3 regions of the Massilia sp. 2TAF26 genome follow, and region 1 is predicted to be linked to each of the others. Evidence: predicted binding sites of a transcription regulator. Region 1 holds the regulator's gene; each other region holds the start of a gene.
The links. The regulator sigma-54, encoded in region 1, starts transcription at its own class of promoters, with help from an activator protein. The targets are predictions, from matches to a motif close to TGGCANGNAANCTGCTTT.
Positions count from the first base shown of each region.

Region 2: the regulator sigma-54 is predicted to act here: its motif matches at 6,899-6,916, upstream of AB4Z32_RS07480 (PEP-CTERM sorting domain-containing protein).
Region 3: the regulator sigma-54 is predicted to act here: its motif matches at 7,755-7,772, upstream of AB4Z32_RS15910 (PEP-CTERM sorting domain-containing protein).

Region 1 covers NZ_JBFRFV010000004.1:90,659-100,584, reverse strand. Annotated here, with positions in the region: gene ilvA (threonine ammonia-lyase, biosynthetic) at 1-184, shown strand, start outside; gene queF (NADPH-dependent 7-cyano-7-deazaguanine reductase QueF) at 306-1,136, shown strand; gene AB4Z32_RS05625 (PTS sugar transporter subunit IIA) at 1,486-1,968, shown strand; gene hprK (HPr(Ser) kinase/phosphatase) at 1,978-2,913, shown strand; gene rapZ (RNase adapter RapZ) at 2,987-3,850, shown strand; gene AB4Z32_RS05610 (GntP family permease) at 3,897-5,300, opposite strand; gene AB4Z32_RS05605 (enoyl-CoA hydratase/isomerase family protein) at 5,447-6,532, opposite strand; gene hpf (ribosome hibernation-promoting factor, HPF/YfiA family) at 6,637-6,996, opposite strand; gene AB4Z32_RS05595 (RNA polymerase factor sigma-54) at 7,099-8,595, opposite strand; gene lptB (LPS export ABC transporter ATP-binding protein) at 8,598-9,374, opposite strand; gene lptA (lipopolysaccharide transport periplasmic protein LptA) at 9,374-9,926, opposite strand, start outside.
Region 2 covers NZ_JBFRFV010000005.1:189,019-198,944, forward strand. Annotated here, with positions in the region: gene AB4Z32_RS07455 (M3 family metallopeptidase) at 1-835, shown strand, start outside; gene AB4Z32_RS07460 (M3 family metallopeptidase) at 922-3,045, shown strand; gene AB4Z32_RS07465 (VF530 family protein) at 3,192-3,404, shown strand; gene AB4Z32_RS07470 (DUF4404 family protein) at 3,401-3,697, shown strand; gene AB4Z32_RS07475 (YgiQ family radical SAM protein) at 3,849-6,053, shown strand; gene AB4Z32_RS07480 (PEP-CTERM sorting domain-containing protein) at 6,063-6,848, opposite strand; gene AB4Z32_RS07485 (AI-2E family transporter) at 7,041-8,183, opposite strand; gene AB4Z32_RS07490 (cyclic nucleotide-binding domain-containing protein) at 8,180-8,662, opposite strand; gene AB4Z32_RS07495 (GGDEF domain-containing protein) at 8,890-9,926, shown strand, end outside.
Region 3 covers NZ_JBFRFV010000014.1:76,347-86,272, reverse strand. Annotated here, with positions in the region: gene AB4Z32_RS15935 (succinylglutamate desuccinylase/aspartoacylase family protein) at 1-558, shown strand, start outside; gene AB4Z32_RS15930 (bifunctional diguanylate cyclase/phosphodiesterase) at 622-3,333, opposite strand; gene AB4Z32_RS15925 (hybrid sensor histidine kinase/response regulator) at 3,377-5,437, opposite strand; tRNA gene AB4Z32_RS15920 (tRNA-Gly) at 5,534-5,607, opposite strand; partial or broken gene AB4Z32_RS15915 (IS5 family transposase) at 5,696-6,619, opposite strand; gene AB4Z32_RS15910 (PEP-CTERM sorting domain-containing protein) at 6,751-7,533, opposite strand; gene epsC (serine O-acetyltransferase EpsC) at 8,370-9,302, shown strand; gene AB4Z32_RS15900 (TraB/GumN family protein) at 9,306-9,926, opposite strand, start outside.

The DNA.
Region 1 (9,926 bases):
CATGGCGCCGAACTGGAATATCTCGCTGTTCCACTATCGCAACCAGGGCGGAGACGTCGGGCGCATCCTGGTCGGGCTGCAGGTGCCTTCGGGGGAGATGGATGAGTTCCGGCAATTCCTGGCTAGTCTGGGGTATCGCCACTGGGATGAAACCAACAATCCCGTCTACAAGCTGTTCTTGTGATTGCGGCGTGGGCACAGGGTGTCCACGCGTAATTCAGCGCAGTAATTGGCATAAAGGTGTACGATACGCGGCTTTGCCGACGCGGCGATCCCGCGTCAAGTCCCGCACCTCGAGACTGACTATGACCAATACCCCTGATCAATCGCCGCTCGGTAAGACCTCGGCCTACCAGACCCAGTACGCGCCCGAGCTGCTGTTTCCCATTCCGCGCCAGCAGAAGCGTGACGAGCTCGGCCTGAAAGGTACGCTGCCCTTCTTCGGCGTCGACATCTGGAACGCCTATGAGCTGTCGTGGCTGAACATGCGCGGCAAGCCGCAGGTGGCGATCGCGACCATCACGGCCCCCGCCGATTCGCCCAATATCGTCGAATCGAAGTCCTTCAAGTTATATCTCAACTCCTTCAACCAGACCCGCCTGGCGAATACGGACGCCCTGCTGGCCCTGCTGCGCGAAGACCTGTCGACTGCCTTCGGCGCGCAGGTAGCCGTGACGCTCACCCAGCCGGAAGACTTCGGCAAGCTCAAGATGGGCGAGCTGGAAGGCGTGCTGCTGGACCGCCTCGACATCGAGGTCGACAATTACAGCCCGGCACCGGAACTGCTCAAGGCCAGGCACGACGAAGCCGCGGTCGAAGAGACCCTGGTATCCCACCTGCTGAAGTCGAACTGCCTGGTCACGGGCCAGCCGGACTGGGGTACCGTGCAGATCCATTACGCCGGTCCGCAGATCGACCAGGAAAGCTTGCTGCGCTACCTGATCGGCTTCCGCGAGCACAACGAATTTCACGAGCAATGTGTCGAGCGCATCTTCACCGACATCCTGCGCCAGTGTAAGCCGCACAAGCTGGCGGTCTACGCCCGCTACACGCGGCGCGGCGGACTCGACATCAATCCCTGGCGCGCGAATTTCAGCGCCGGCAAGGCGCCCAATCTGCGCACCGCCCGGCAGTAGAAAAATCCAGGCATTGTCCCCATCTAGTGTTCGTTTCCAGCGACAGAACCGTGGCATCAAAGCGACGTCAATCGTTTCGCAGTGACGAAGCGCAGACTGGGCATGCTGGCAAGTTTCGGCTAGAAAATACGGAAGATGGGTCTGAAATTCGCCTTTCCATTCGAGAAATTTGAAATTTCGTAGCGGATATTGCGTGTAGATACAAAACGATTGCGCGCGATCAAACCGATGTTTGGCCACAGGGATAAAACAGCCAGTCGTACAGACGCGAAATCGAATGTCATGGCCATGAAACAGGCCTATAATTCCCGCTCGCAAGAACCTGGGTGTACCGCAACAGAAGCGTGTTATGACTAATCTAAGCAAAATCCTCTCGCTCGAAAACGTTCAGCTCGATCTGGAAGTGTCGAGCAAGAAGCGCGCCTTTGAACAGGCCGGCCTGATCTTCGAGAACAACTGCGGCATCGCCCGCTCGACGGTCTCGGACAACCTGTTCGCGCGCGAACGCCTCGGTTCGACCGGTCTCGGTCATGGCGTGGCCGTGCCGCATGGCCGCATCAAGGGCAGCAAGAGCCTGAAGTCGCCACTGGCCGCCTTCGTCCGCCTGGCCGAGCCGATTCCCTTCGAATCGCCGGACGGCCAACCGGTCAGCCTGCTGTTCTTCCTCCTGATCCCGGACCACGTGACCCAGCAGCACCTGGAAATCCTGTCCGAAATCGCCGAACTGTTCTCCGACGAAGCCGTGCGTACCGCGCTGGCCACCGATCCGGACCCGCGCTCGGTGCATGAACGCATTATCAACTGGCAACCGAGCCTGCAGGCACTGGGTTAGAATAAGGCCATGCTCCAGACTCCGCTGACCATCCAGAGGCTGTACGACGACAATCGCGATAGCCTGCAACTTGGCTGGTTCGCGGGCTTCCCCGGCGGCGAACGCCTGATCTCGGGCGACGCCGTCTCGGCCGCCGACCAGGTCGGCCACCTGAACCTCATCCACCCGGGCCGCATCCAGGTGTTCGGGCACCAGGAACTGAATTACTACCAGCGTCTCAAGTCGGGCTCGCGTAGCCACATGATCGGCGAAATGATCGCGGGCGGCCCGCCGGCCCTGATCATCGCCCAGGGCCTGGACACCCCGCCGGACATTCTCGCCATCTGCGACGAGCAGAACATTCCGCTGTTCTCGACCCCGCTGCCGGCGGCCCAGGTCATCGACTTCCTGCGGGTCTATTTATCGAAGAAACTGGCGCAGCGCGTCATCATGCACGGCGTGTTCATGGACGTGCTGGGCGTGGGCGTGCTGATCACCGGCGATTCCGGCCTCGGCAAGAGCGAGCTGGGCCTGGAACTGATCTCGCGTTCGCACGGCCTGGTGGCCGACGACGCGGTCGAATTCTCGCGCATCGCCCCGAACATGATCGAGGGCCGCTGCCCGCCGCTGCTGCAGAACCTGCTCGAAGTGCGCGGCCTGGGCCTGCTGGACATCAAGGCGATCTTCGGCGAGACCGCCGTGCGCCGCAAGATGCGGCTGAAGTTGATCGTGCATCTGGTCAAGCGCGGCGCGCTGGACGAGGAAGTCGAGCGACTGCCCTTCCACTTCCCGACCGAGGACGTGCTCGGCCTGCCGATCCGCAAGGTCGTGATTCCCGTCGCGGCCGGCCGCAACATCGCGGTGCTGCTGGAAGCCGCGGTGCGCAATACCATCCTGCAGCTGCGCGGTATCGATACGCTGCAGGAGTTCATGGAACGTCAACGCCAGGCGATGAGCGGCGATTAGGTTCTAAGTTACCACCATCGCAACTGGCCTGGCCACTGGCGACAAGGTCTTACCGTTGCGGTATGATGGACACATGCGAATCGTTCTCATCACCGGTATCTCGGGTTCCGGCAAGTCGGTAGCCCTCAATGTTCTCGAAGACGCAGGCTACTACTGCGTCGACAACCTGCCGCCCGCCCTGCTGCCTTTGCTGGTCGAGACAGTCAATGGCGCCGACAGCAAGTGCGTCGCCGTCGCCGTCGACGCACGCAGCGCCGAGTCGCTGGCGGAACTGCCGGCCACGGTCCGCGCGCTGCGCGAGCAAGGGCATGACGTCAAGGTGATGTACCTGACTGCCAGCACCCATTCGCTGGTGGCCCGCTTTTCCGAGACCCGCCGCAGCCATCCGCTGTCGCACGAGCTGCGCCCGGGCGAGAACCCGGCTTCGCGCCGCACGCTGATCGAATGCATCTCGGAAGAGCGCGACCGCCTGGGAGCGATCGAGAAGCTGGGCCATGTGATCGACACCTCGGAAATGTCGGCGAACAAACTGCGCGCCTGGGTCAAGGAACTGGCCGAGATCGAATTCGCGAAGCTGACCCTGTATTTCGAATCCTTCGCCTTCAAGCGCGGCGTGCCGCTGGACGCCGACTTCGTGTTCGACGTGCGCGCCGTGCCGAATCCCTACTACGACCTGACCTTGCGACCGCTCACCGGCAAGGACGCGCCCGTCATCGCCTTCCTCGACGCCCAGCCCCAGGCCGTCGAAATGCTGGCCGACATCCGCGCCTTCGTGGCCAAATGGCTGCCATCGTTCAAGACCGACAACCGCAGCTACCTGACGGTGGCGGTCGGCTGCACGGGTGGACAGCACCGCTCCGTGTACATGGCGGAACGGCTGGCGGCTTACTTCGGCGAATCCGAACGGGTGGTTGTGCGGCATCGCGAGCAGCACTGATAGCCGAACCGGGATCCCCGCCTCCGCGGGGACGACGAGCTAACACTCACACCAACCCGGTCGCGTAAAACACCCCAATCACAAAGAACACCGCCAGCGTCTTGATGACGGTAATCGCGAAGATCTCGCGATACGACTCGCGGTGCGTCAGCCCGGTCACCGCCAGCAGGGTGATCACGGCGCCGTTGTGCGGCAGCGTGTCCATGCCGCCGCTGGCCATCGCCACCACGCGGTGCAGGACTTCCATCGGAATATGGGCCGCTTCGGCGCCCTTGATGAACAGGTCGGACATCGCGGCCAGCGCGATGCTCATGCCGCCCGAGGCCGAGCCGGTGATGCCGGCCAGCGAGCTGACCGACACCGCCGCATTCACCAGCGGGTTCGGAATCCCCTTCAGGGCATCGCTGACGACGATGAAGCCCGGCAGCGCGGCGATCACGCCGCCGAAACCGTATTCGGACGCGGTATTCATCGCCGCCAGCAGGGCGCCGCCGACGGCTTCTTTCGAACCGCTGGCAAAGCGCTGGCTGACGCGGCGGAAGGCGGTCGCGAGCACCAGCAGGATGCCGAGCAGCAGCGCGGCTTCGACCGACCAGATCGCCAGCACGCTCTTGACCGTGGCCGTCACCGGCGTGTGCACGCCCGGCAGCACTTCGGGCGGCACCGTATAGGCGCCGGCGCCGTACCAGACCGGGATCATCTTGGTGAATGCGAAGTTGGCCACGCCCACCAGCACCAGCGGCAGCACCGCGATCAGCGGATGCGGCAGCGCTTCCCGGTTCGCCTCCGCCTCGGGCACATCGGCGTGCGCGCCATAGCCCTCGCCTTTCGCCATCGCGGCGCGGCGGCGCCATTCCAGGTAGGTCAGGCCGACCACGATGATGAACACCGAACCGATGGTGCCGAGCACGGGCGCGGCCCAGCCGGTGGTCTTGAAGAAGGTGGTCGGGATGATGTTCTGGATCTGCGGCGTGCCCGGCAGCGAATCCATGGTGAACGAGAAGGCGCCCAGTGCGATCGCGCCCGGCATCAGGCGCTTCGGAATATTGCTCTGACGGTAGAGCTCAGCCGCAAACGGATACACGGCGAACACCACCACGAACAGCGACACGCCGCCATAGGTCAGCAGCGCGCACACGGCGACGATCACGGCGTTCGCGCGCGAGCGGCCGATGTAGCGGATCGCCGCCTGCACGATGGATTTCGAGAAACCGGACATCTCGATGACCTTGCCGAACACGGCGCCCAGCATGAAGACCGGGAAATAGAGCTTGACGAAGCCGACCATCTTTTCCATGAAGATGCCGGAAAAGACCGGCGCCACGGCGGACGGGTCGGTGAACAGGACCGCGCCGAGGGCGGCGATCGGTGCGAACAGGATGACGCTATAGCCGCGGTAGGCGGCCACCATCAGGAAGGCCAGCGCGGCCAGGACGATCAGAAACGACAAATTGGACTCCTCTATTGTTGTGCTTGGCTATGCCATTATTTCATTGCCTGATGAAATCATCGCATAAATTCGTGCTTATGCTGCAACGCATTATCGGTCGGCGAAAAAAAACCCGGCGGATGCCGGGGCGGCGGAGCGGGCGCCGCTTATGGCAGGTGGCGCAACGGATGCGCATGCGCCGGCCACACCGGCTCGAAGAAGCGCGCCACCATCTCCGGCGTGACGGCATCCAGCGCGGGCGGGTTCCACTTCGGCGCATTGTCCTTGTCGATCACCAGCGCGCGCACGCCTTCCAGCACTTCGCCGTGTTCGAAGTTGCGGCGCACCAGCGAGCGCTCCATGCGCAGGCAGGCGGCCACGTCCATCGTGGCGCCGCGCACCAGCATCTCGCGCGTCACGCACATCATCAGCGGCGAGCGCTGGCGCATCGCGGCCAGGGCCTTCTGCGCGAATGGGGTGTCATCGCCCTCCAGCGAGACCATCACGGCCTGTACCGAGTCGGCGCCAAAGTGCCTGTCGACCAGCGCGCGTTGCGCTTCGAGTTCGCTGGCGCCGGCCTGCTGCGCGAACGGCGCGGCGAAGGCGCGGATCGCATCGGCCAGCTGCTTGCCCGGCGTCGCAGCGATCAGCGCATGCAGTGCCGGCAGTTCGGCGCCCGGCACGAACACGTCGGCCTGGCCGACGTAGAGCGCATCGGCGGCGCCGATGGTCAGCCCCGTCAGTCCCAGATGCATGCCGAGCGCGCCCGGCGCATGCGACAGGAAGTGGCTGCCGCCGACGTCCGGGAACAGGCCGATGTTCACCTCGGGCATGGCCATCTTCGTGCGTTCGGTCACGATGCGCAGGCCGGTCTCGGGCCCGCCCTGGGCGATACCCATGCCGCCGCCCATGACCACGCCGTCCATCAACGAGATATAGGGTTTCGGATAGAAGTGGATCAGGTGGTTCAGCGCGTATTCTTCGGTAAAGAAGTCTTCCAGCAGCGCACTGCCTCCAGTGGGCGTGGCGCGCCCGGCCTGGTGGAAGAAGCGGATGTCGCCGCCTGCGCACAGGGCTTTCTCGCTGCTGCTCTTGATAACGACGGCGTCGACGTTCGAATCGTCGCGCCAGGCCAGCAGGGTCTCCGTCAGTGCGCGCACCATCTCCAGCGACAGCGAGTTCAGGGCCTTGGGACGGTCGAGGGTAATGATGCCGGTGCCGCTGGCAACGCGGGTCTGCACGTATTCGCTCATGTTCTTTTATTTATTGAAATGGAAAACGGCATTGTAGCGCGGCCCGGAAAACGAAAAGGGCGCCAGATGCGCCCTTCCTTGCTTGTGCTGCGCCAGCGGAAGGATCACGCTGTAGCGGCAGCTTCTCCTCCATCGTTGGGTATGCGCTTGAGCGGTGTACTACTGTGATCCTGCAGCATCTGCTTGTACTTCTGCACCTGCCGGTCGAGCCGGTCCATCAGCATGTCGATCGCGGCGTACAAGTCGTGCGCGGCGCTGGCGACGTGAACGATCTTGCCGGCGAGGCGCAAGTTGATCTCGGCCTTCTGGCGCTTTTCTTTCTCGGTGAGATTGTCAATGCAGAGGATGACGTGGGAGTCGATCACTTGATCGAAATGGCGGGTGATGCGTTCGAGCTTGTTCTGTACGTATTCACGGATTGCCGGGGTTACATCGAGATGATGTCCGCTGATAGTGAGATTCATACACACTCCTTTGATGATGCGCTGCCTGTCGTACGCGCATACCACGCACCAGGGCAGCGTTGTTGCAAGAAGCTTGCTGCAAGAGCTTGCTGAAAGAGCTTGCTACAGAGATTTACGGAGGCTGACGGGAGGGATCTTCAGCGCCTCGCGGTATTTCGCTACCGTGCGGCGTGCGATAACCATTCCCTGTTCCCCTAGCATCTCCGCGATCTTGCTGTCGGATAAAGGGTTTTTGGGGTCTTCTGCTCCTGTGAGTTGTACGATGAGAGCCCGGATCGCGGTCGAGGAGGCTTCTCCTCCTGCCTCGGTCGCGACGTGACTCCCGAAAAAGTACTTCAACTCGAACATGCCGTGCGGCGTCAGCATGTATTTCTGAGTTGTGACACGAGAAATTGTGCTCTCGTGTAGACCTAGTGTATCAGCTATCTCACGTAAAACAAGGGGCCGCATGGCAACGGCGCCATGGGAGAAAAAGTTCCGCTGGCGCTCCACGATTGCTTGAGCTACCCGAAGGATAGTATCGAAGCGCTGGCGCATGTTTTTGATGAGCCATTTTGCTTCCTGCAACTGCGCCGCCAGCTGGGATTCCGATTTTCCCTGCTTCATCAAGGTGGCATACAGGCTGTTCACGCGCAGGCGCGGCATCACCTCGGGATTCAGCTGCACGCTCCAGCCGTCCTTCGCGCGGCGCACGATCACGTCCGGCACCACGAAGTCGGAAACGTCGGAAGCGAAGGCCGCGCCCGGATGCGGATTGCAATGGCGGATCACGGCCTGGGCTTCGCGCAGGTCTTCGTCGTCGCAGTCGAGGGCTTTCTTGAGCTTGTTGAATTCGCGCTGCGCGAACCAGGTCAGGTAGCGTTCGACGATGGTCAGCGCCATGCGCCGCGTGACCAGCGGCACGCCCGGCATGCGGCGGATCTGCAGCGCCAGGCATTCGGCGGCGCTGCGCGCGCCCACGCCGGGCGGGTCCATGCTTTGCACCAGCGCCAGCGCGGTGCGCAACTCCTCGAATTCCACTTCGAGTTCGGCCGGGAGGCGCGCATGCAGCTCGTCCAGGGTTTCTTCGAGGTAGCCGTTGTCGTCGAGGGTGTCGACGACGATCTCGACCAGCGCGCAATCGCGCGGCGACATGCAGGTCAGGCGTACCTGCTCCATCAAGTGTTCGCGCAGCGAGACCGGGCTGGCTTCCAGCTGCGGGCGGCCGTCCTCTTCCTCGCCGCCGCTGCCGCTGCCGGAACGGCCAGAATCGCCCCAGTCCATGTCGTGCTCGGCGCCGCCGGCATCGCCGTTGTCGCTGTCGCCGCCTTCGGCTTCGGCGCCACCGCCGCCATTGCCCTCCTCGCCCTGGCTGGACGAGGGCGGCGAGTCGGGCGTGGTGGAGGTCGACGCGCCGTTGTTGATCGCGCCGTCGGCCAGCAGGCGCACCGAGTGGTCGAGCGGATCGTCGAGGCGTTCGAGCAGCGGGTTGTCGCTGAGGACCTGTTCAATCTCCTGGTGCAGCTCGAGAGTGGACAGCTGCAGCAGCCGGATCGACTGCTGGAGTTGCGGTGTCAGCGCAAGGTGCTGTGAGGTCTTGAGTTGCAGCGTCTGTTTCATGACTACATCCGGAAATGTTCACCCAGGTAGACGCGGCGAACCGATTCATTGGCGATGATGTCGTCCGGGCGTCCCGACGCCAGCACCGCGCCCTGGTTGATGATGTAGGCACGGTCGCAGATGCCGAGCGTCTCGCGCACGTTGTGGTCGGTTATCAGGACGCCGATGCCGCGCTCCTTCAGGAAGCGCACGATGCGCTGGATCTCGATCACCGCGATCGGATCGACGCCGGCAAACGGCTCGTCCAGCAGCACGAAGCGCGGGTTGGTGGCGAGGGCGCGCGCAATCTCCACGCGGCGCCGTTCGCCGCCCGACAGCGACAGCGCCGGGTTCTCGCGCAGCTTCTCGATCTGCAGCTCGGCCAGCAGCTCGTTGAGGCGCTCCTCGATGCGGTTCTTGCCCAGCGGCTTGCCGTCCTCGCGCTGCAGTTCCAGCACGGCGCGGATGTTCTCCTCCACCGTCAGCTTGCGGAACACCGAGGCTTCCTGCGGCAGGTAGGACAGGCCCAGCATGGCGCGCCGGTGGATCGGCAGGCTGGTGATGTCGGTGCCGTTGATGACGATGGCGCCGGCGTCGGCCGGCACCAGGCCCACGATCATGTAGAACGAGGTCGTCTTGCCGGCGCCGTTCGGGCCGAGCAGGCCCACCACCTCGCCGCAGGCGACCTGCAGCGAAACGTCGCGCACCACCAGGCGCTTGCCGTAGCTTTTCTGCAGCCCCTTGGCCACCAGGGTGCTGCCGCCGCTCGCGATGGCGGCGGCGTCTGCGTGTACATCCATCATTGCTTTCCTGCTTCCGGTTGCCCGGCCGACGCAGTGCGGCGCGGATAAAAAGTAAAACTGGCGCGGGCCTTGCCGGGCCTGTCGACGCCGCTCGGGTCGTTCAGGTTCAGCAGGACTTCCTTGCGCGCATCGTAGGCGATGAATTCGCCGCCCATTTCACGCATCACGTTGCTGCCTTCCAGCTGCCTGATGGCGGCGTTCGAACTGAACTTGACGACCTCGGTGCGCTCGTCGTACTCGATGCGCTCGGCCTGGCCTTCGTCCCACTGCTCGGGGCCGCTGTCGCGCTTCTGGCGGAACGACGCCGGCTTGCCGGGCGCCGCGACCAGGACGATGGTCTTGTAACCGTCCGGCGCTTCCTTGATCTCGGCACGCTCGGCCTTCAGCAGCATGGTGCCGCGGGTGGCGGTCACGCCGCCGGTCAGGACCACGGTTTGCGTGACCTGGTCCAGGGTCCCGTTGCCCCCGACCACCTTCAGCGGCTTGAGCGCATCCGCCCGCTCCGCCTGCGCCAGCGGCGCCAGCAACAGCGCGGCAGCGGCAAGGACG
Region 2 (9,926 bases), on a different contig from region 1:
CAAGCAGCTGGCGATCTTCATCATGGATTACTACGCGCGTCCGAACAAGCAGGGCGGCGCCTGGATGAACGAGTACGTCACGCAGTCCACGCTGCTGGGCAACCACCCGGTGGTGGCGAACCACCTGAACATCCCGAAGCCGCCCGCCGGCCAGCCGACCCTGCTGACCTATGACGAGGTGCGCACCGCCTTCCACGAATTCGGCCATGCGCTGCACGGCATGTTCTCGAACGTGAAGTACCCTACTTTTGGGGGCGCCAACACGCCGCGCGACTTCGTCGAGTACCCGTCGCAGGTCAACGAGATGTGGGCCACCTGGCCGGAAGTGCTGGCCAACTACGCGAAGCACTACCAGACCGGCGAGCCGATGCCGCAAGAGCTGCTGCAGAAGGTGCAGGCGTCCGCGAAGTTCAACATGGGCTACATCACTACCGAGTACCTGGCCGCTTCGCTGCTCGACCAGCGCTGGCACCAGCTGGCCCCGAGCCAGATCCCGACCGACGTGCTGGGCTTCGAAGCCGCCGCGCTGAAGGATGCGGGCGTCGACTTCGCGCCGGTGCCGCCGCGCTACCGCACGACCTATTTCTCGCACAGCTTCTCGCTCGGCTATTCGGCCGGCTACTACGCCTACCTGTGGAGCGAAAAGCTGGACGCCGATACGGTCGAGTGGTTCAAGGAGAACGGCGGCCTGCTGCGCAAGAACGGCGACCACTTCCGCGAGACCCTGCTGTCGCGCGGCGGTTCGGCCGACGCCATGGACCTGTTCCGCAATTTCCGTGGCCGTGATGCGCGGATCGAACCGCTGCTGGAGCGCCGTGGCTTGACCGGCAATTGAGCGGCTGATCCACCGTCAAGCGTGGGCTCCCCGAGCCCACGCGAAGCACCACAACAAACAACAAGACGATTTTCACTGGAGAGAGAATGAACCGTTCCCACATCCTGGCCTTCGCCGTCACCGCGGCCGTCGCCACCTTCGCCCAGGCGGCGCCATCCCAGCTGCCGGCCTCGAACCCCTTCGCCAAGCCGAGCACCCTGCCGTTCCAGTACCCGGCCTTCGACAAGATCAGGAATGAAGACTTCGCCCCGGCCTTCGAGGAAGGCATGCGCCAGCAGTCGGCCGAGATCGACGTCATCGCCAATAGCAAGGCGGCGCCGAGCTTCCAGAACACCATCGTCGCGATGGAGCGTTCGGGCCAGCTGCTGAACCGCGTCTCGACCGTCTTCTACAGCCTGGTTGGCGCCAACACCAACGACACCCTGAACGCGCTGGACAAGGAACTGGCGCCCAAGCTGGCCGCGCACAGCGACAAGATCCGCCTGAACGAGAAGCTCTACAAGCGCATCAAGACCCTGTACGACAAGCGCGAGCAGCTGCACCTCGATGCCGAATCGGCCTACCTGCTGGAGCGCTACCACACCGACTTCGTGCGCGCCGGCGCCCAGCTGTCCGCCAGCGACAAGATCAAGCTGAAGGCCTATAACGCGAAGATTGCAGCCCTGCAGACCCAGTTCAGCCAGAACGTGCTGAAGGAAGCGAACGCCTCGGCGCTGGTGGTCGACAGCCGCGAAGAGCTGGCCGGCATGTCGGACAAGGCGATCGACGTCGCCAGTGCGGAAGCGAAGAAGCGCGGCCTGGACGGCAAGTTCGTGATCCCGGTCGTGAACACCACCCAGCAGGCGCCGCTGTCCGTGCTGACCAACCGCGCGACTCGTGAAAAGCTGCTGGCAACCTCGCTGGCGCGCGGCAGCCATGGCGGCGAATTCGACAACCGCGCCCTGGTGCTGGAGCTGACCAAGGCGCGCGCCGAGCGCGCCGCGCTGCTGGGCTATCCGAGCCACGCGGCCTATATGCTGGAAGACCAGACAGCGAAGACCACCGGCGCGGTCAACAAGCTGCTGGCCGAATTCGCCAAGCCGGCCGTGAACAACGCGAAGAAGGAAGCGGCCGACCTGCAGAAGGTGATCGACGCCGAAGGCGGACAATTCCAGGCCGCCGCCTACGACTGGAACTACTACAGCGACAAGGTGCGCGCCCAGCGTTACGCCTTCGACCAGAACCAGCTGCGTCCCTACTTCGAGTACAACCGCGTCCTGATCGACGGCGTGTTCTTCGCCGCCACCAAGGAATACGGCATCACCTTCAAGGAGCGCAAGGACCTGCCGGTGTACGACCCGGACGTGCGCGTGTTCGACGTCTTCGACGCCGACGGCAAGCAGCTGGCGATCTTCCTGCACGATCCCTACGCGCGCGCCAACAAGCGCGGCGGCGCCTGGATGAATGCCTACGTCGGCCAGAACACCCTGCTGGGCACCCACCCGGTGATCGCGAATCACCTGAACATCCCGAAGCCGGCCGCCGGCGAGCCGACCCTGCTGACCTACGACGAAGTGCGCACCATGTTCCACGAGTTCGGCCACGCGCTGCACGGCATGTTCTCGAACGTGAAGTACCCGCGCTTCTCGGGCACCCGCGTGCCGCGCGACTACGTCGAGTTCCCCTCGCAGGTCAACGAAATGTGGATGGCCTGGCCGGAAGTGCTGGCCAACTATGCGAAGCACTACCAGACCGGCGAGGCGATGCCTCAGGCGCTGCTGGACAAGGTGCAGGCATCAAGCAAGTTCAACGAGGGCTACCGCACCACCGAGTACCTGGCGGCCTCGATCCTGGACCAGAGCTGGCACCAGCTGGCCCCGAACCAGATCCCGACCGACGTGCTGGGCTTCGAAGCCAAGGCCCTGCATGACGCCGGCGTCGACTTCCCGCTGGTGCCGCCGCGCTACCGCACGACCTATTTCTCGCACGTGTTCTCGGGCGGTTACTCGGCCGGCTACTACGGCTACCTGTGGGCCGAGAAGCTGGACGCCGACACCGTCGAGTGGTTCAAGGAGAACGGCGGCCTGCTGCGCAAGAACGGCGACCACTTCCGCCAGACCCTGCTGTCGCGCGGCGGCACCATGGATGCGATGGAGATGTACCGCAAGTTCCGCGGCCGCGATGCGAAGATCGAGCCGCTGCTGGAGCGCCGTGGACTGACGGGCGAGTAATAAGTTTTACGAATACCCGAGGGACTTGGATTCCCGCCTGCGCGGGAACGACGAAACAGGGCGCGGCAACGGCGAGCGGCGCGCCCATCCTTCCCCTTCAGATATAAAATTTCCCACAACGCCCTCACGAGGACATCGTCTCTGCAATGAGTGTTCAGGCATTACACGGTATTACCTTAGAATCCTTATTAACCCGCCTGGTCGAGCACTACGGCTGGGATGGGCTCGGCCGCCGTATCGCGATCAACTGCTTCATCAAGGACCCCAGCATCAAGTCGAGCCTGAAGTTCCTGCGCAAGACGCCCTGGGCCCGCGAACAGGTCGAGAAGCTGTACCTGGAGACCAGGTTCACCACATGAGGGACGACGACATGCTGCCTGATAACGAAGACACCCTGAAAGCGCACCTGAAGACCTTGCACCGCCACCTCGAGGAGACGGGCGAGGTCGACGACGAACTGGAGATGCTGCTGCGCCAGCTCGACGGCGACATCAAGCACGTGCTCGAGCGCCGCGCCGACGACCCGGACGCCAACACCTATGGCCTGGCTTCGCGCAGCCAGGAAATCACGGCCCGCTTCGCGGCCCGCCACCCGAACCTGGAGCCGGCCCTACGCCAGCTCGGCAATATCCTCAACAACATGGGCATCTGATTAAGTTGTTGAAAACTAAGCCAATTTTGGAGGGGGGAGGAGTTGACCGACGGCTTTTCCTGTAAAATGCCGGCCAATGAACTCCCCCACCAATCTTTTCGCGAGCGTCCCCAAGCGCTCCAGCCGCGCTCCCGCCGCGCCCTTCCTGCCCATGTCCCGCGCGGAGATGGACAAGCTGGGCTGGGATTCGTGCGACATCATCCTGATCACGGGCGACGCCTACATCGACCACCCGAGCTTCGGGATGGCGCTGGTCGGCCGCCTGCTGGAAGCCCAGGGTTATCGGGTCGGCATCATCAGCCAGCCGGACTGGACCTCCGTGGAACCCTTCCGCGCGCTCGGCAAGCCCAATCTGTACTGGGGCATCACCGCCGGCAACATGGACTCGATGGTCAACCGCTACACGGCCGACCGCAAGATCCGCTCGGACGACGCCTACACGCCGAACGCCGAGCCGAATAAACGTCCGGACCGCGCCGTGACCGTCTACTGCCAGCGCGCCCGCGAAGCCTTCCCGGGCGTGCCGGTGATCGCCGGTTCGATCGAGGCCTCGCTGCGCCGCATCGCGCATTACGACTACTGGTCGGACAAGGTGCGCCGCTCGGTGCTGTTCGAATCGAAGGCGGATCTGGTCATCTTCGGTAACGCCGAACGCGCCCTGGTCGACGTCACCCGCCGCATCGCGGCAGGGGAGAGCATCAAGAACATCCGCGACCTGCGCGGCACCGCCTTCCTGGTGCCGCACGGCTGGCTGCCGGACCAGGAGTGGTCGGTGCACAACTCCACCCGCGTGGACGTGCCGGGCCGCGTCGACCCGCATCCGAACCCCTACGCGATGGCGCAGGAAGACACCAAGGCCTGCGCCACCGAGAATGCGCAGCCGGAACCGGAGGTCAAGCCGATCGTCATCATGACGCGCGAAGAGAGACAGGCCGCCGCGCGCGAAAAAGCACGCAAGACCGTGGTGCGCCTGCCGTCCTTCGAGACCGTCAGCGAGGATCCGGTGATGTACGCGCACGCCTCGCGCGTGTTCCACCTCGAGTCGAACCCGGGCAACGCGCGCGCGCTGGTGCAGCAGCACGGCGACCGCGACGTCTGGCTGAACCCGCCGCCGCTGCCGCTGGCCATGGACGAGATGGACGGCGTATACGACCTGACGTACGCGCGCGCGCCGCACCCGAGCTACGGCAAGGCGCATATCCCGGCCTGGGAGATGATCCGCTATTCGGTGAACATCATGCGCGGCTGCTTCGGCGGCTGCACCTTCTGCTCGATCACCGAGCACGAAGGCCGCATCATCCAGAGCCGTTCGGAGCCGTCGATCCTGCGCGAGATCGAGCTGATCCGCGATACGACGAAGAACTTCGCCGGCACCATCACCGACCTCGGCGGTCCGACCGCGAACATGTATCGCCTGTCCTGCAAGGACAAGAAGATCGAGGAAACCTGCCGCCGCCTGTCCTGCGTCTATCCGACCATCTGTTCCAACCTGGGTACCGACCACAGCAAGCTGATCTCGCTGTACCGCAAGGCGCGCGCGATCCCGGGCATCAAGAAGATCCTGATCGGCTCCGGCCTGCGCTACGACCTGGCCGTGCGCTCGCCCGAGTACGTGAAGGAACTCGTCACCCACCACGTGGGCGGCCTGCTGAAGATCGCGCCGGAGCACACGGAAGAGGGCACGCTGTCGAAGATGATGAAGCCGGGCATCGGCACCTACGACGAGTTCAAGGCGCTGTTCGACAAGTACTCGAAGGAGGCGGGCAAGAAGCAGTACCTGATCCCCTACTTCATCGCGGCCCACCCGGGTTCGACCGACGAGGACATGCTGAATCTCGCCTTGTGGCTGAAGAAGAACAACTTCCACCTCGACCAGGTCCAGACCTTCACGCCGACGCCGATGGCGATGGCAACCACCATGTACCACACGGGCAAGAACCCGCTGGCCAAGGTGACCGAGGATTCGGAAGAAGTCGTCACCGCCAAGAGCGGCAAGACGCGCAAGCTGCACAAAGCCTTCCTGCGCTACTACGACCCGGAAAACTGGCCGGTGCTGCGCGAAGGCCTGAAACGCATGGGCCGCGGCGACCTGATCGGCAACGGCGAGCGCCACCTGGTGCCGCCGCCCGGCAGCGAGCAGGAAGCCACGCCGCGTAGCGAGCGCAAGGCCCTGCCGCTGGTGGCCGAGTCCCGCGGTGCCGCGCCGAAGGGCCGGGTGATCGAGGTGGCCACCCGCCGCAACGGGCGTGGAAACAGCCGCAACGATCCAGCACCCTTCGTGGCGCCGCCGGGCAAGGCCAAGCCGGGCATCCTGTCAACCATCAAGACCAAACCGAAGGCGGCAGGGCGGAAGTAGAGCCCGGCTCTAAACGCCCGGCTTGCGGCGACGGACCGCAGCCAGGCCTGCGCTGCCGATGGCCATCAGCAGCCAGGTCGCCGGCACCGGCACGTCATTCGGCGGCGGACCCTCGTCCGCCGTGCCCTCCACGCCGACGGTGAAACCATTCCAGTATTCGGAAGTCAGGCTGCGCCAGGTCAGCGCGTCGAAGGTGCCGGTGAAACGGATGGTGCCATGCGGCTCGCCGGTGCCGATCAGCCGGTATTCGGTGTTGCCGCCGCCGAGATCCACTACCTGCTTGGTCAGGGTGCCGCAGCCATAGAAGCCGCAGCTATGGTTGCCTGGAGCGGCCGCTCCCGGGCCGGCGCCATAGCTGAGGATATCGAAGTCCTGGTTCAGGAAGGCGTAGCCGTTGCCGTTCAGGCTGACGACGGCGAATACCGGATTGGCGACCGATTGCGAGAAGGTCAGCGTCTGGCTGCCCGCATACTGCAAGGCGATGATGTCGGTGCCGGTGGGCGCGTTGTCGACTGCGCTGCTGGTGTAGGGCGAAGTCGAGTTGCGCGGCCCCCAGTAGTCGGTACCGCCGCTGGGCTGGTAGAAACCGACGCCCGCAGCATTCGTATACGTGACGGTGACTGTCGAGGTGGCGGTGGTGATGGTGCCCTGGGCCCTGAAGCCGGGACCGGTGTCGAGGTCGCCGCCCTGCCAATCGGTCCAGTAGATCGGAGCGGCGCTGGCCGTGCCGGCGGCCACGAAGGCCAGGGCGAAAATGGCACTCCGAAGGAATGCGGTATGGCGGTTTGTTGTCATTTTGCTCCCTCTTTGTTTTTGGTTGCCGAAGGAATTTCGACGCAAAACGCAATGCAATATTCATACCATTAAACCAAGTCCTTGATTTTCCATCGAAAGGGAGTGCCAGGGATGAGCAGACGTCAAATTTTCCGACAGTTGGTTAATAATTTAATATAACCAACAATATGCAGCCTGGGTTGAACGTCGCCGTCAGGCAAGCAGATCCCCGCTCGCCTGTTTTTCCCGCAACTGCCTTGCGTAGCGGTGCCTTGCCCGCAGCCGTGGATTGGTCATCAGGCGGCCCAGGGTTTCTCCGATGACCATCACCACGCCCAGCAGCGGCAGCACCAGCATCAGGCCGGCCACGCCGGACAGGGCGCCGCCGATGAAGATCATCAGCACCGCGATCAGCGGGTGGATCTTCAGGCTGCGGCCGAGGGTGATCGGCATGAAGACGAAATCGTCCAGCAGGCGCGCCAGGATGAAGACGACGATGGCGCCGTAGGCGACCAGCGGATTGACGGGGGCGTCGGTGGCGGCGACGATCACCACCATCACGCAGCCGACCACCGAGCCGATGAAGGGCACCCAGGCCAGCAGCGCGGAAATGAAGCCCAGCAGCAGCGGAGATGACACGCCGATCACCCACAGGCCGAAGCCCAGCACGATGGTGTCGAGCACGGTCAGCTTGAGCAGGCCCTCGAAATAGCGGCGCGCGGTCTGGTCGACCTCGTGCAGCAGGAACAGGGTGCGTTCGAAGTAGGCGTTCGGCACCGCGCGCGCCAGGAATTTCTTGAAGCGCAGGCCGTCGCGCAGGAAGAAGAAGGCAAGGAAGGGCGCCAGCAGCAGCGAGGGCAGCCAGCCGGCCGCGGTGACCAGGATGGTGGCCAGGTAGCGCTGGGCGAAGTTGTCGGTGAAGGCCTTGAAGCGCTTGTTGACCAGCGAGGTCAGGTGCATCTCGGCCAGCAGCGGGAATTTCGCTTCCAGCAGCGCCATCGTGTTGCGCACGAAGGCCACGCCGCCGTTCGCGTACAGCGACAGGGTCTCGCTCCAGGAAGCGCTGTCCTCCGCCGGTCCGCTGCTCCACGACAGCGCGGCCGCGACCGCCAGCGTGGCGAGCCCGAAGAACACGGCGCATACCAGCATCGACGAGACGCTGCGCGAAAAGCCCAGGCGCAGCAGGCGCCGCATCGGCCCCAGCAGGGTGTAGTACATCACGGTGCCGAAGATGAAGGGCAGTACCAGCCACAGCATATGCTCGAGCAGCACCAGCAGCAGGCAGGTGACGGCGACGATCGCGGTCCAGGCCACCGGCCCGGCGCGCTCCTCGCGGACCACGGGGCCGCCGATCACAGCGCTTCCAGCTGCGGACGGCCGTCGAGACGCTCGCGCAGGCGCTGGCCGATGTGGCGCGCCAGCGCCAGCGAGATCTTGTAGCCGATCACGGCGTCGGTATCCATCAGCGCCAGGAAGTCGTCGCGGAAGAACACCGCCAGCTCGCAGTGCTCGACGGCGCGCGCCTGGGCGCTGCGCGGCGAGTTGTCGAGCAGGGCGAGGTCGCCGAAGAAGCCGCCCGGTCCCAGCTCGCTCACCAGCCGGCGGCTGCCTTCGTGGGCGCGGCTGATCTCGACCCGGCCCGCCATCACCAGGTAGAGCGCCTGGCCTTCCTCGTTCTCGTCGAAGACGATTTCTTCCGGCAGGTAGCGCCGCTCGTGCATCAGGCCATCCACGAACTTGACCTCGAGCGGCTTGAGCGTGCGGAACAGCGGTGTGTTCTGCAGCCTGTGCTGGCGCGGGGACAGGGTCTGGGATGTGAGAAAACCAAAGATCACGGCGGCTCCATGAAAACAGCGACAAGGATGGACATCAGGTTATTGTCAATTATGCACGATTCAGTTGTGCCATGTAGCAATGTTCCAACAGTGCGGCATATCCGGCAGCAAACCGAGGACGCACTCGAATTGTGCGTAACCAAATGTTGAAACCGTGTAAGATAATTCCTTTGGGAAACAGCTGTTGTAATAATTACAGTAAACCGCAGCAGTCCCTGAGGACCACAGTGATCGATATTCAAACCTTCATGCTGGCGCTCGGTGTCGGCAATATCGCGTTTGCCCTGCTGATGGCAGGTTATATGCGGGGGGCGGACAACAGCCCGGCGCTCGGCTGGTGGATGTGGGGACGCCTGTCGATCGGGCTCGCCCAGCTCTGCTGGTGGGTCGCGCCGCAGTTCGAGCCGGGCCTGGTCGAGGCGCTGTCCGCCTGCGTCTGGCTGGCCGGGGTGGCGCTGGAAGTGGGCGCCAACTGCCTGTTCTTCGGCTTCAGGCGCTGGCGCCAGTCCCTCTACCTGTTCACGCTGCCCGGCTGGGTGGCGATCGGCTATGCGGTGGCGACCGGAGCCTCGCGCCTGCAGCTCACCGAACTGATTTCCTTCATCATCGCCCTGTTCGTATTCGGCGCGGCGGTGGTCCTGCTGCGTCCGCGCAAGGCACCGCTGCTGCAGCGTCTCATCGGCATCAACAACATCCTGTTCGCGCTGGCGATCTGGACCTGGCTGGGCCTCGAGGGCGGCAATCCGGGAACGACCGTGTCGCCGGTGAAGGACGTGGCCTACCTGGCCAGCTATCTCCTGATGATCGTGAACGGCTTCGGCTTCCTGTTGCTGTGCAAGCAGAAGGACGATGCCCTGATGCGCAGCCTGGCCACCGTCGACAGCCTGACCGGCATGCTGAACCGCCGCGCCTTCTTCGAGCGCGCCGACAGTGCGCGCCTGCTGGCGCTGCGCCTGCGCAAGCCGATCACCCTGCTGATGCTCGACATCGACCACTTCAAGCAGCTCAACGACGGCTATGGCCACGCCTGTGGCGATCGCGCCCTGCAGGCATTCGCCGACACCGCGCGCGGCGTGCTGCGCGAGCACGACGTGATCGGCCGCCTGGGCGGCGAGGAATTCGCGCTGGTCCTGCCGGGCACCGCGCTCGAGGGCGCGCTCGAAGCGGCCGAACGCCTGCGTATCGCGGTGGCCGAGGCCCCGGTGCTCGACTGCGCGCCCGGCTACCGCATGACGGTGAGCATCGGCGTGGTGACGATCGGCGT
Region 3 (9,926 bases), on a different contig from region 1:
GTCAAGCCGCTGGCGGCCCTGCTGGGCGCGCACGCGACCCTGCTGGCGCGCGAGTCCGGCGGCGAACCCTTCGACGAAGCCTGCAGCCGCCTGTGGTGGGAACTGGCCGACCACTTCGGGCCTTCGATGCCGATCCCGATGGGCTGCATCGGCGTGACCGTCGAGCTGCGCGGCGAGATGGACGTGCGCTACGAGCTGGCCGAGAAGGATGCGCAAGGGCTGCTGCAGTACCTGGCTTACCAGGGCGTGCTCGACATCGAACGCGAGCCGCTGCCGCCCCTGGTGGCCGAGCCGACCCCGCTGGAAGGCGTGGAACCGCTCGCCGCCCCGCACTCGGGCGTGCTGGTCTTCCTCAAGCGCCTGGGCGACCGCGTGGCCGAGAACGAAGCGGTGGCCGACATCGTCAACCCGGTCAGCGGCAAGACGACCACCTTGCGCGCGACGCGGGCCGGGATCCTGTTCGCCAGCACGGCGCACCGGCATCTGCTGCGCGGGATGCATGTTTGTAAGATTGCGGGGGATTCGGCTTTTCGGAGTGGGAGCCTGCTGGGCAGCTGACCATAACCGTCGTTCCCGCCACCTGCCCGTCGTTCCCGCTTTCGCGGAACGACGGTACAAAGCTTAGGCAGCCAGCCTGTCATCGAACAGGTAGCGCCGCGCCAGCAGCGACGCCATCGCCTCCGCCGGCATCGGCCGCGCCACCAGGTAGCCCTGCACCTCGTTGCAGCCCAGCGTACGCAGGATCGCCAGCTGTTCCTCGTTCTCGACGCCCTCCGCCACCACTTCCATGCCGAGCGCGTGCGCCATCGAGACGATCGCCTGGAAGAACACGGTCCCCTCCTTCGAGCGTCCCAGCTCGGCGGTGAAGGAGCGGTCGACCTTCAGCACGTCCATCTTCATGCGCTGCAGCTGCGACAGCGAAGAGTAGCCGGTGCCGAAATCGTCGACGTGCAGCTTGACGCCGAGCGTGCGGATCGCCGCCAGCTCGGCCAGGATCTCGTCCTGGTCGCCCATCATGGCCGACTCGGTGATCTCGACTTCCAGCAGCCGCGGCGCGACCCCGTGGCGGGACAAGGCTTCGCCCAGCTGGCGCGCGACGCCGCCGCGCAGGAACTGCTTGGGCGAGACGTTGATCGAGACCGGCGCCACCGGCCCCCTGTCGGCGGCCCAGGCGGCCAGCTGGGCGCAGGCCTGGTCGATCACGATGGCGCCGATCGGCACGATCAGGCCGCTCGACTCGGCCAGCGGGATGAATTCGTCGGGGCGGATCATGCCCAGTTGCGGATGCTCCCAGCGCAGCAGCGCCTCCATGCTGAGCAGCTCGCCGCTGCGGGTGTCCACGCGCGGCTGGTAGTGCAGCACGAACTGGCGCTTGTCGATCGCTTCGAGCAGGCGCTGGCGCAGCTGGGCGCGGGTCTTCAGGGTGCTCGACTGGGCCGGATCGAAGAAGCGGTACTGGCCCTTGCCCTCGTTCTTGCCGGCGTACATGGCGATGTCGCTGTGGCGGATCAGGGTGGCGGCATCCTGGCCGTCGCGCGGGAACACGCTGATGCCGACCGAGGCGCCGATCACGTGCTGCTCCTCGGCAATCTGGAAGGGTTTGCTGAAGGCCTGGATGATGCGCTGCGCCACCATGCCGATCTGCTCGTCGCTGTCGAAGGGGCTGAGCAGGACGATGAATTCGTCGCCGCCGAAGCGCGCCACGCGGTCGCTCGGCCGCAGCTGCGACAGCAGGCGCGTGGCCGCCGCCTTCAGCAGGCGGTCGCCGACCGCGTGGCCGTGCGAGTCGTTGACCTGCTTGAATTCGTCGAGGTCGATGAACAGCAGCGCAACGCCCTGGCCGCTGGCCTCGGCATGCGCCAGCGCGGACGGCACGAAGTGCAGGAACCAGTGGCGGTTCGGCAGGCCGGTCAGGCTGTCCTCGTTGGCCAGGCGCGCCAGCTGGGACTCGTGTTCCTTGCGCTCGCTGATGTCCTGCAGGGTCACGGCCAGGCCGTCGCCGACCCGCACCACGCGCCGGTGGCCCCAGCGGATGTTCAATCGGTTATCGTCCGGCATGCGGCGGTCTTCCTGGTGGAAGCCGCTCGCCATCGCCTGGCGGTAGTTGGCGAGCAGCTCGGCCGAACCGAGCCCGCGGTGGAGTTCGGAGATCAGGATGCCGACCAGGCTGGCGCGCGTCAGCCCGTAGAAGAAGGCGCCGCGCTCGTTGCAGTCGACGATGCGGAAGTCCACGATCTGGCCCTTGCGGTCGCGCAGCGGCGCGACCATGTAGAAGCCGTCGTTGCCGCTCTCGGTGGCGGTGCGGTAGGCGCGCGCCACTTCGTCCTGCTCGCGCGCCCGCGCCGCCGCGCGCAGCGACAGCATGCTGGCGATACCGGCCAACAGCAGCAGCACCGCGGTGGCCATCGAGGTATAGGTGCGGCTGTCGCGCCAGTAGGCCTCGGCGCCCGCCAGCGCCCCCTCGTGCGACAGCGCCACCAGCGCCACCACCGGGTAGGCGCTGGAACGGCGCCAGCCCAGCACGCGCGCGCGGCCGTCGCCGAAGCCGGCCTGCTCCGCGCGGCCGGGCCCCCGGACCGCGTCGACCAGCTGCACGCCGCGGGCCACCGGCCAGCGCTCCGCATTCGCCGGCAGCAGCGAGCCGCGCGCACCGAGGCGCACGGCGCCGCTGCTGTCCTGTTCGAGCCGCAGATTGCCCTCGCTGCCGACCAGCGCCAGCAGGCTGTTCTCGCCCAGCGTGGGCGAGCTGACGAAGGAGGTGAAGTAGGCGGCGTCGACCGCCATCAGCAGCACGCCGGCGAATTCGTCGTCCGCCGTGTCGAGGCGGCGCGTGAACATCACCGCGCCCCGCAGCGCGCCCAGTTCCGGCGGCGGCATGCCGATCCGCAGCGCGGTCGAGTTGCTGTCGCGGTGCTGGACGAAGAAGGCGGCGGACGACAGGTCGGCGTCCTGGCCGGCGTGCAGGCCGCGCGACGAAGCCAGCTTGCCGTCGCGCCCGATCACGCTCACCGCGAGGAAGGCGCTGTCGGTGAACATGCCGTCGCGCCGCATGTCCTCGACCAGGGCGCGGTTGCGCGAATGCTCCCAGCTGTGCTTGAGCTGCATGGTGATCTGGTCCATCTGGGCCAGCGAACGGGTGACGTACTGCTCGTAGGCCTCGGCGTAGGCGTCGGCTTCCTTGAAGGCCTGGTCCTCGGCGCGGCGGTGCTCGGCGTTCGCGCGCAGCATGGCGGCGCTCCACAGCGCGGCGCAAGCCAGCAGGGCCAGCGCCGGCCACAGCAGCGCAAAGAATCGGTGGGTGCGGGGGACGGTGTGCGCGCTGGGCTTGCTCATGCGGCAAGTCTAGCCAGCGCAGGTTACCGTTTGATGACAGCCCTCAGCGGCCGCGTTCCCGGGCCGCCTCGGCCAACACCTCGTTGACCTGGTCCATGTCCGCCGGCTTGACGAGGTAGTGGTCGAAGCCGGCCTCTTCGGCCTCCTTGCGGTCCTGGCTCTGGCCGTAGCCGGTCAGCGCGACCAGGGTGGCGCGCGCGCCGCCGGCCTGGCTGCGCAGGCAGCGCGCCAGCTCGTAGCCGTCCATGTCGGGCAGGCCGATATCGAGCAGCAGCACGTCCGGTCGTTCGCGCTGGGCGCGTTCGAGTGCGCCCCTGGCGTCGTACTCGACGCTGACGGCATGGCCCTGTACCTCCAGCAGCGCGGCCAGCATCTGCGCGGCGTCGACATTGTCGTCCACCACCATCACGCGCAGCGCGCCAGGCGCCCGCATGCCGGCGGCGGCGACCTCGTCCTCCGCCGCCCCGCCGAGGCTCGCCAGGCGCGGCAGGCAGATGCAGAACTCGCTGCCCTGTCCCAGTCCCCCGCTCTTCGCGGACACGGTGCCGCCATGCAGGGTGACCAGGCTCTTGACCAGGGCCAGGCCGATCCCGAGTCCGCCCTGGGAGCGGTCCGGGGTGCGCTCGGCCTGGGTGAACAGGTCGAAGATGTAGGGCAGGATGTCGGGCACGATGCCGACGCCGTTGTCGCGCACGGCCACGTGCACGCGCTCCTCGTCGACCGTCACCGACAGCGTGATCCTGCCGCCCGGCGCGGTGTACTTGGCGGCGTTGTTGAGGATGTTCGAGATCACCTGCACCAGACGGGTGCGGTCACCGATCACATGGGCGCTGCGGCCGGACAGCTGCAGCGTGAGCGAGTGGCGGCGCGCGTCGATCAGCGGCCGCACCTGCTCCACCGCGGCGGACACGATCACGTTCAGGTCGAGCTCTTCCTTCTCGAGCGTGACCAGGCCGCGCGTCACGCGCGAGACGTCCAGCAGGTCGTTCACCAGGTCGGTCATGTGGGACGCCTGGCGCACGATGATCTCGCTGGCGTTGGCGATGTTCCTGCTATCGAGGCTGCCGATCTTCAGCAGCTGGGCCGCGGTCATGATCGGCGCCAGCGGGTTGCGCAGTTCATGGGCCAGCATGGCGAGGAACTGGTCCTTCTGACGGTTCGCCGCGCGCAGCTCGTCCTCGATCTGCTTGCGCGCGGAGACGTCGCTGCCCTCGACGAAGATGCCGGAGACGGCACCGCTGGCGTCGCGGATCGGCTGGTAGACGAAGTCGATGTAGCGCTCTTCCAGCGGGCCGTCCGGCTCGCGCTGCAGGCGTACCGGCAGCGCGTGACCGACAAAGGGTTCGCCGGTGGAATAGACCCGGTCGAGCAGTTCGAAAAAGCCCTGCCCCACCACTTCCGGCAGCGCCTCGCGCGCGGCCTTGCCGACGATCTGGCGATGGCCGATCAGCTGCAGGTAGGACTGGTTGGTCAGCTCGAACACGTGTTCGGGACCGCGCAGCACGGCAATGATGCCGGGCGCCTGTTCGAACAGGGTGCGGAAGCGCTCGTTTTCTTCGTCGCGGTATTTTTCGGACAGCACCTGGTCTGTGACCTCGACGCAGGCGCAGTGCATGCCGCGGATGATGCCATCCTCGTCGCGCACCGGCGAATACGAAAAGGTGAACCAGGTGGGCTCGTCGTAGCCGTGACGGTTCATGACCAGCAGCAGGCGGTCGACGTAGGTGGCCTCGCCCTTCAGCGCGCGATCGATCAGGGGCCAGATGTCGTCCCAGATCTCGGCCCAGATGTCGTGGAAGCGCCGGCCCATCGCGCGCGGATGCTTGTCGCCGAGGATCTCGCGATAGGGATCGTTGTACAGGAAGCCCAGCCCCTCGCCCCAGGCGACGAACATCGGGAATCCCGAATTGAGCATCAGCCCGACCAGGGTGCGCAGGGCCTGCGGCCAGCTACGCGGATGACCGAGGGGCGATTCGCTCCAGTCCTGCATGCGCATCAGCGCCCCGGCTTCGCCGCCCCCGCTCAGGAACATGAGCGAGCCGGCAAGGCTGTCGGCATCGTGCGACGGTTGATCGGGCCGTGGAGCGTGTTGTTGCATGGTCATGGCTGGTCGGATGAAGACCCGAGTTTGCCATAACTTCAAGAGGCAAGCCGCACGGCGAGGCAGGGGCTAGGCGGGCGGAAGCGTTTCGGGGAAGGCTGGAGCGGGTGAAGGGAATCGAACCCTCGTCGTAAGCTTGGGAAGCTTCTGCTCTACCATTGAGCTACACCCGCGTTGCCCGCATTCTACGCGGGTTTCAACGTTGTTGAGGCTCTGTTGCACAAATAAGGAAAAGGCGAGTGTGCCTTTCTGTCGACACATTTATCGCATAGAGACCGTAACGGGCGCGCCGAGGCGCGTGAAGCGGTTCAGCACTGCAGCGCGCACTTGCAGCTCGGCGACCTGACGATCGAAGTCCCGCGCCATGATGCGTTCGCCGAGCAGCTTAAAGCAGCGCATTTTGGTTTCGACAAGGCTACGTCGGTGGTAGCCGCTCCACCTCTCCCATATTGCTCGTCCGAGGCCGGGGCGTTGCTCGCAGAATCTCGTTTTGCGCCTCGGCACCCTGACGATTCGTCTTCCAGGGTTTAGCATTCTTCCTGGTCGGGATGACTGCCTGGGCCTGGCGTAGAGCGATGGCTTCATGACAGGCCTTGGTGTCGTAAGCCCTATCACCGCTGACGGCAGAGATCTGCTCGTCGAGAGGGATCTGGCTCAATAGATCCGGCAGCACAGGCGCATCGCCAATACCGTTGTCGGTCACTTCCATGGCCCGGATTTCGAGTGTGGCGGCATCGATGCCAAGGTACACCTTGCGCCATTGCCGTCGATATTCAAAGCCATGCTTCTTTGTCTTCCATTCGCCTTCGCCCAGCATCTTGATGCCCGTGCAGATGCAAGCCTGTCGTGGTGGGTGCAACTTCAACGGTTACCTGCAGCGGCCTTTGACGCCGGCTTACCGCGCTGTAGTCCGGCACAGGTCAGTCCAGCCCAGCCCTGCCAGATGCAAAAGGCTCTCGGCCATTCCATGGCCTGGCGCAAGGGTAAGTTGAACAAACACTTGATGCTCAGACAGAATTGAATGGCCTGGTCACTGAAGGTCGGACTGCGTCCACGCTTGTCACTTGCCTGGCCGTGCCAGTTCATCGTTGGGTCGAGCCAGATGAGCAGTGAGCCGCGCGACTTGAGCGCCGCGTTGTATGCCTTGCAGTTCGTCGTTCGGTATTTCTGGGGAGGGGGTTTCATGCACAAAGGCTACCTGAGCCGCAGACGACATGCCGTCCGGCTGGATTTATGCAACAGAGCCTCTTGGGCATTTACACAACGCCGGCACCTTGCTCGGTGTCGGCGCTTGTTCGTTGAAAGAAGATCACATCTCACACTGATCTTTTACGCGATAAGGCCCCAACCAGAGTCAGGCCTAGAACGATTAAAACTCCAGTGCCGGGTTCTGGGACGCTCACAATCGGGGCCGCGCCTGCAGGGAGGTCAATGATCGCTGTGATTGCACTGAGGGCGTCATTAAATCCTGCATCCAAAGTTATATGGAGGGAATTGGGCCCTAATGTTAAGAATGGCGTAATATCAAAACTAACTATATCGAACAAGTTACCGTTGCCAATGGATGGCCCCGGTAGGCTGGCGCCTTGAAAGAGACCACCGCTCGCCAAGGCTACTCCGTTGATCCGCAAGGTACCATCGTCGTTCGGCCCGAAATTCTGACCATCAGATACGAACAATCTCAGGAAAGCCGAGCCTCCGGTATAGTTGATACCTGCAAGGTTGATGTCCCAACCCGCAGTATCGTAGGCGGAGGCGAAATTCGAATCATTACCGTCGAAAACCACTACGTCCCTATTATTTGCTGAGTTACCATCATTGAACAACACTAGCGTTGCAGCACCGTTAACCTCAACTCCAGGCTTATTAAAGTTGGTAAGATTATAAGCACCATTGGCGTTGATAACGTTTGTGGTGTTTGCTCGATATGCTTGGCTGTTAGCGAAACCCCAGAAGTTATTATCGGAAAACCCTATGTTCGTTCCGGTAACTCCATTTCCATTCACGTTGACATTTGCATTTGCATTTGGGTCCATGGAATTTGTTGGGCCATGCCAGTAGAGCAGGGAGTTTGTGACCGTGCCGGTCACGCCGCTCACATTGATCGTTCCGGTACCAGTACCTCGCAAACCACCTGTGCCAGCGGTGGTCAGATCGGTATTAAAAAACGTCGTGTAAGGCGTTAGGGCCCCAGCGTGAGCGGGGGAAATGAGTATAGAACAAAAGCTTAGAAGGCCCAGGAATGCCTGCGTCGATCTCATTTTCATGACATTAACCTTTTCGTTAAATGATTTTATTAACAAGGGACTGCGCACACTGGATAGCATAAACCGTGCCAACAGGATTCACACGTTATAAATCAGTGACTTAGAATTTTGTTCTATAATATTTTTCATCGTCCTTGTAAATTTTCTCGACAGTCTTCGTTCCAGTTACTCGTATCACATATCCCAATCTCTCGAGTCCATCGTTAAAATGATACTGCTTCGGCTTAACGTTGGGAGTGCCTTATCACAGCACCAGCCTATGAGAACTGATCGGATAATATGACATCTCTTCTTTCATCGAATAAAATCAAATCCTGCGCCAGTCAATAAAATTCATAAAAATCAATCACTTAAGTTTGCATGAAATTAATATTGCAATAATTCATGAAAAAAATTTAAAATATAGACTTTTATTTTTAAATTTCAATTTAAAAATATTTATTTACTGATGGAATTTCTGTTGAAATGCAGGCAGCTTGACCAAGCCCGAAGCCGCTGTCCCGACGTGACCTAAGATGCCCAGTACAGGCGACTGCGCAAGCCGGTAGAAACTTTCCGCATGAGCTAGCATTTTTATATTCATTGGAATCCGCAAACCGGCCCGATATATTGGAAGCGCGGCGCGCACGCCCTGGCGCCCAGCGCTTATTTCACTCGAGGAACAACTGATGGCTCACTTCGACATTGGCGCGATCGTGCGCGACCTGCACGACGCCCGCCAGCAATGGCGCCAGGCCCACCGTCCCGCCGGCGAGGTACGCGGCATTGAATTTCCTTCGCGCGATGCGCTGGCGGACATCATCGGCCAGCTCAAGGGCGTGCTGTTTCCCATGCGCCTGGGGCCGCCCGGCCTGCGCCGGGAAAGCGAAGACTTCCACGTCGCCCACGCCCTCGATTCCGCCCTGCACGCCCTGCTGCGCCAGGTCCAGATCGAGCTGCACTACAGCGCCGCGCTGAAGCAGCGCACCGACGGCGACATCGCCAGCCAGGCCATCGAGGCCACCCGGTCCTTCAGCGCCGCCTTGCCGCAAGTCCGCATGGAAATCGACAGCGACGTGCTGGCCGCCTACCAGGGCGACCCGGCAGCGCGCAGCGTCGACGAAGTGCTGCTGTGCTACCCCGGCGTGCTGGCGATGATCCATTACCGCCTGGCGCACCGCCTGTACGAACTCGGGCTGCCGCTGCTGGCGCGCATCATCTCCGAACTGGCGCATGCCGCCACCGGCATCGACATCCACCCCGGCGCGAAGATCGGCACCGGCTTCTTCATCGACCACGGCACCGGCGTCGTGATCGGCGAGACCGCCGTGATCGGCCAGCGCGTGCGCCTGTACCAGGCCGTCACCCTGGGCGCCAAGCGCTTCCCGACGAATGCCGACGGCAGCCTGCAGAAGGGCCTGCCGCGCCATCCGATCCTGGAAGACGACGTCGTGATCTACGCCGGCGCCACCGTGCTGGGCCGCATCACGATCGGCAAGGGCGCGGTCATCGGCGGAAACGTCTGGCTGACCCACGACGTGGCGCCAGGCGCGCGTGTGGCCCAGGCCGCTTCGCGCGAAGAAGTGTTCGAGACCCTGGGTTTGCCTGGCGATCCGGGCTGATCGTTATTTGGGGTTCTCGACCGTATAACCCTTGGCCTGCAACTCGGCCAGATAGCTCTTCGGGCCGAGCACCTGGCTCATCGACAGCAGCGCGAAGGTGCTCGCATTCTTCGCGAGCGCCCGTTCCGCCGTCTTCATCCATGCCACCCGGCCGCGTTCGCGCATGTCCTGGAAGGCCGGATTATTCCGAGCGAACGAACCGTTCATCATGGCGTCGTTGCAGGTGTCTTCGCGCTCGGCATAATCGAGCTTGCCGATCTCGGCGATGTTGCCGTTAGCCCAGGCATTCGCGCGCAATTTCATCGCATCGATATCGCCTTCGAAACTCTCCAGGGTCTTGGTGAAGCAGGCCACGTCTTCCATCTGCGACTTCTTGAAGTCCTTCAGCGCCTCGCGCGGATGCTCGAGCGTGACCGAGACACCGGTGCTGGTGAGCTTCACGTCGTGCTTCCTGGCGATCTTCTCGATCTGATCGGCGACTTCCCCTCCTTTCGACAGCCCGCTTTTCTTCAGCCCCGCATCCAGCAACTCCTCGGCGGCGAAGAAGGGACGGTAACGCTCGACGCCGTCGTCGCCGCCGATGTATTTCTGCTTCAGCACAGTCCAGCGTCCATAGACATCGGC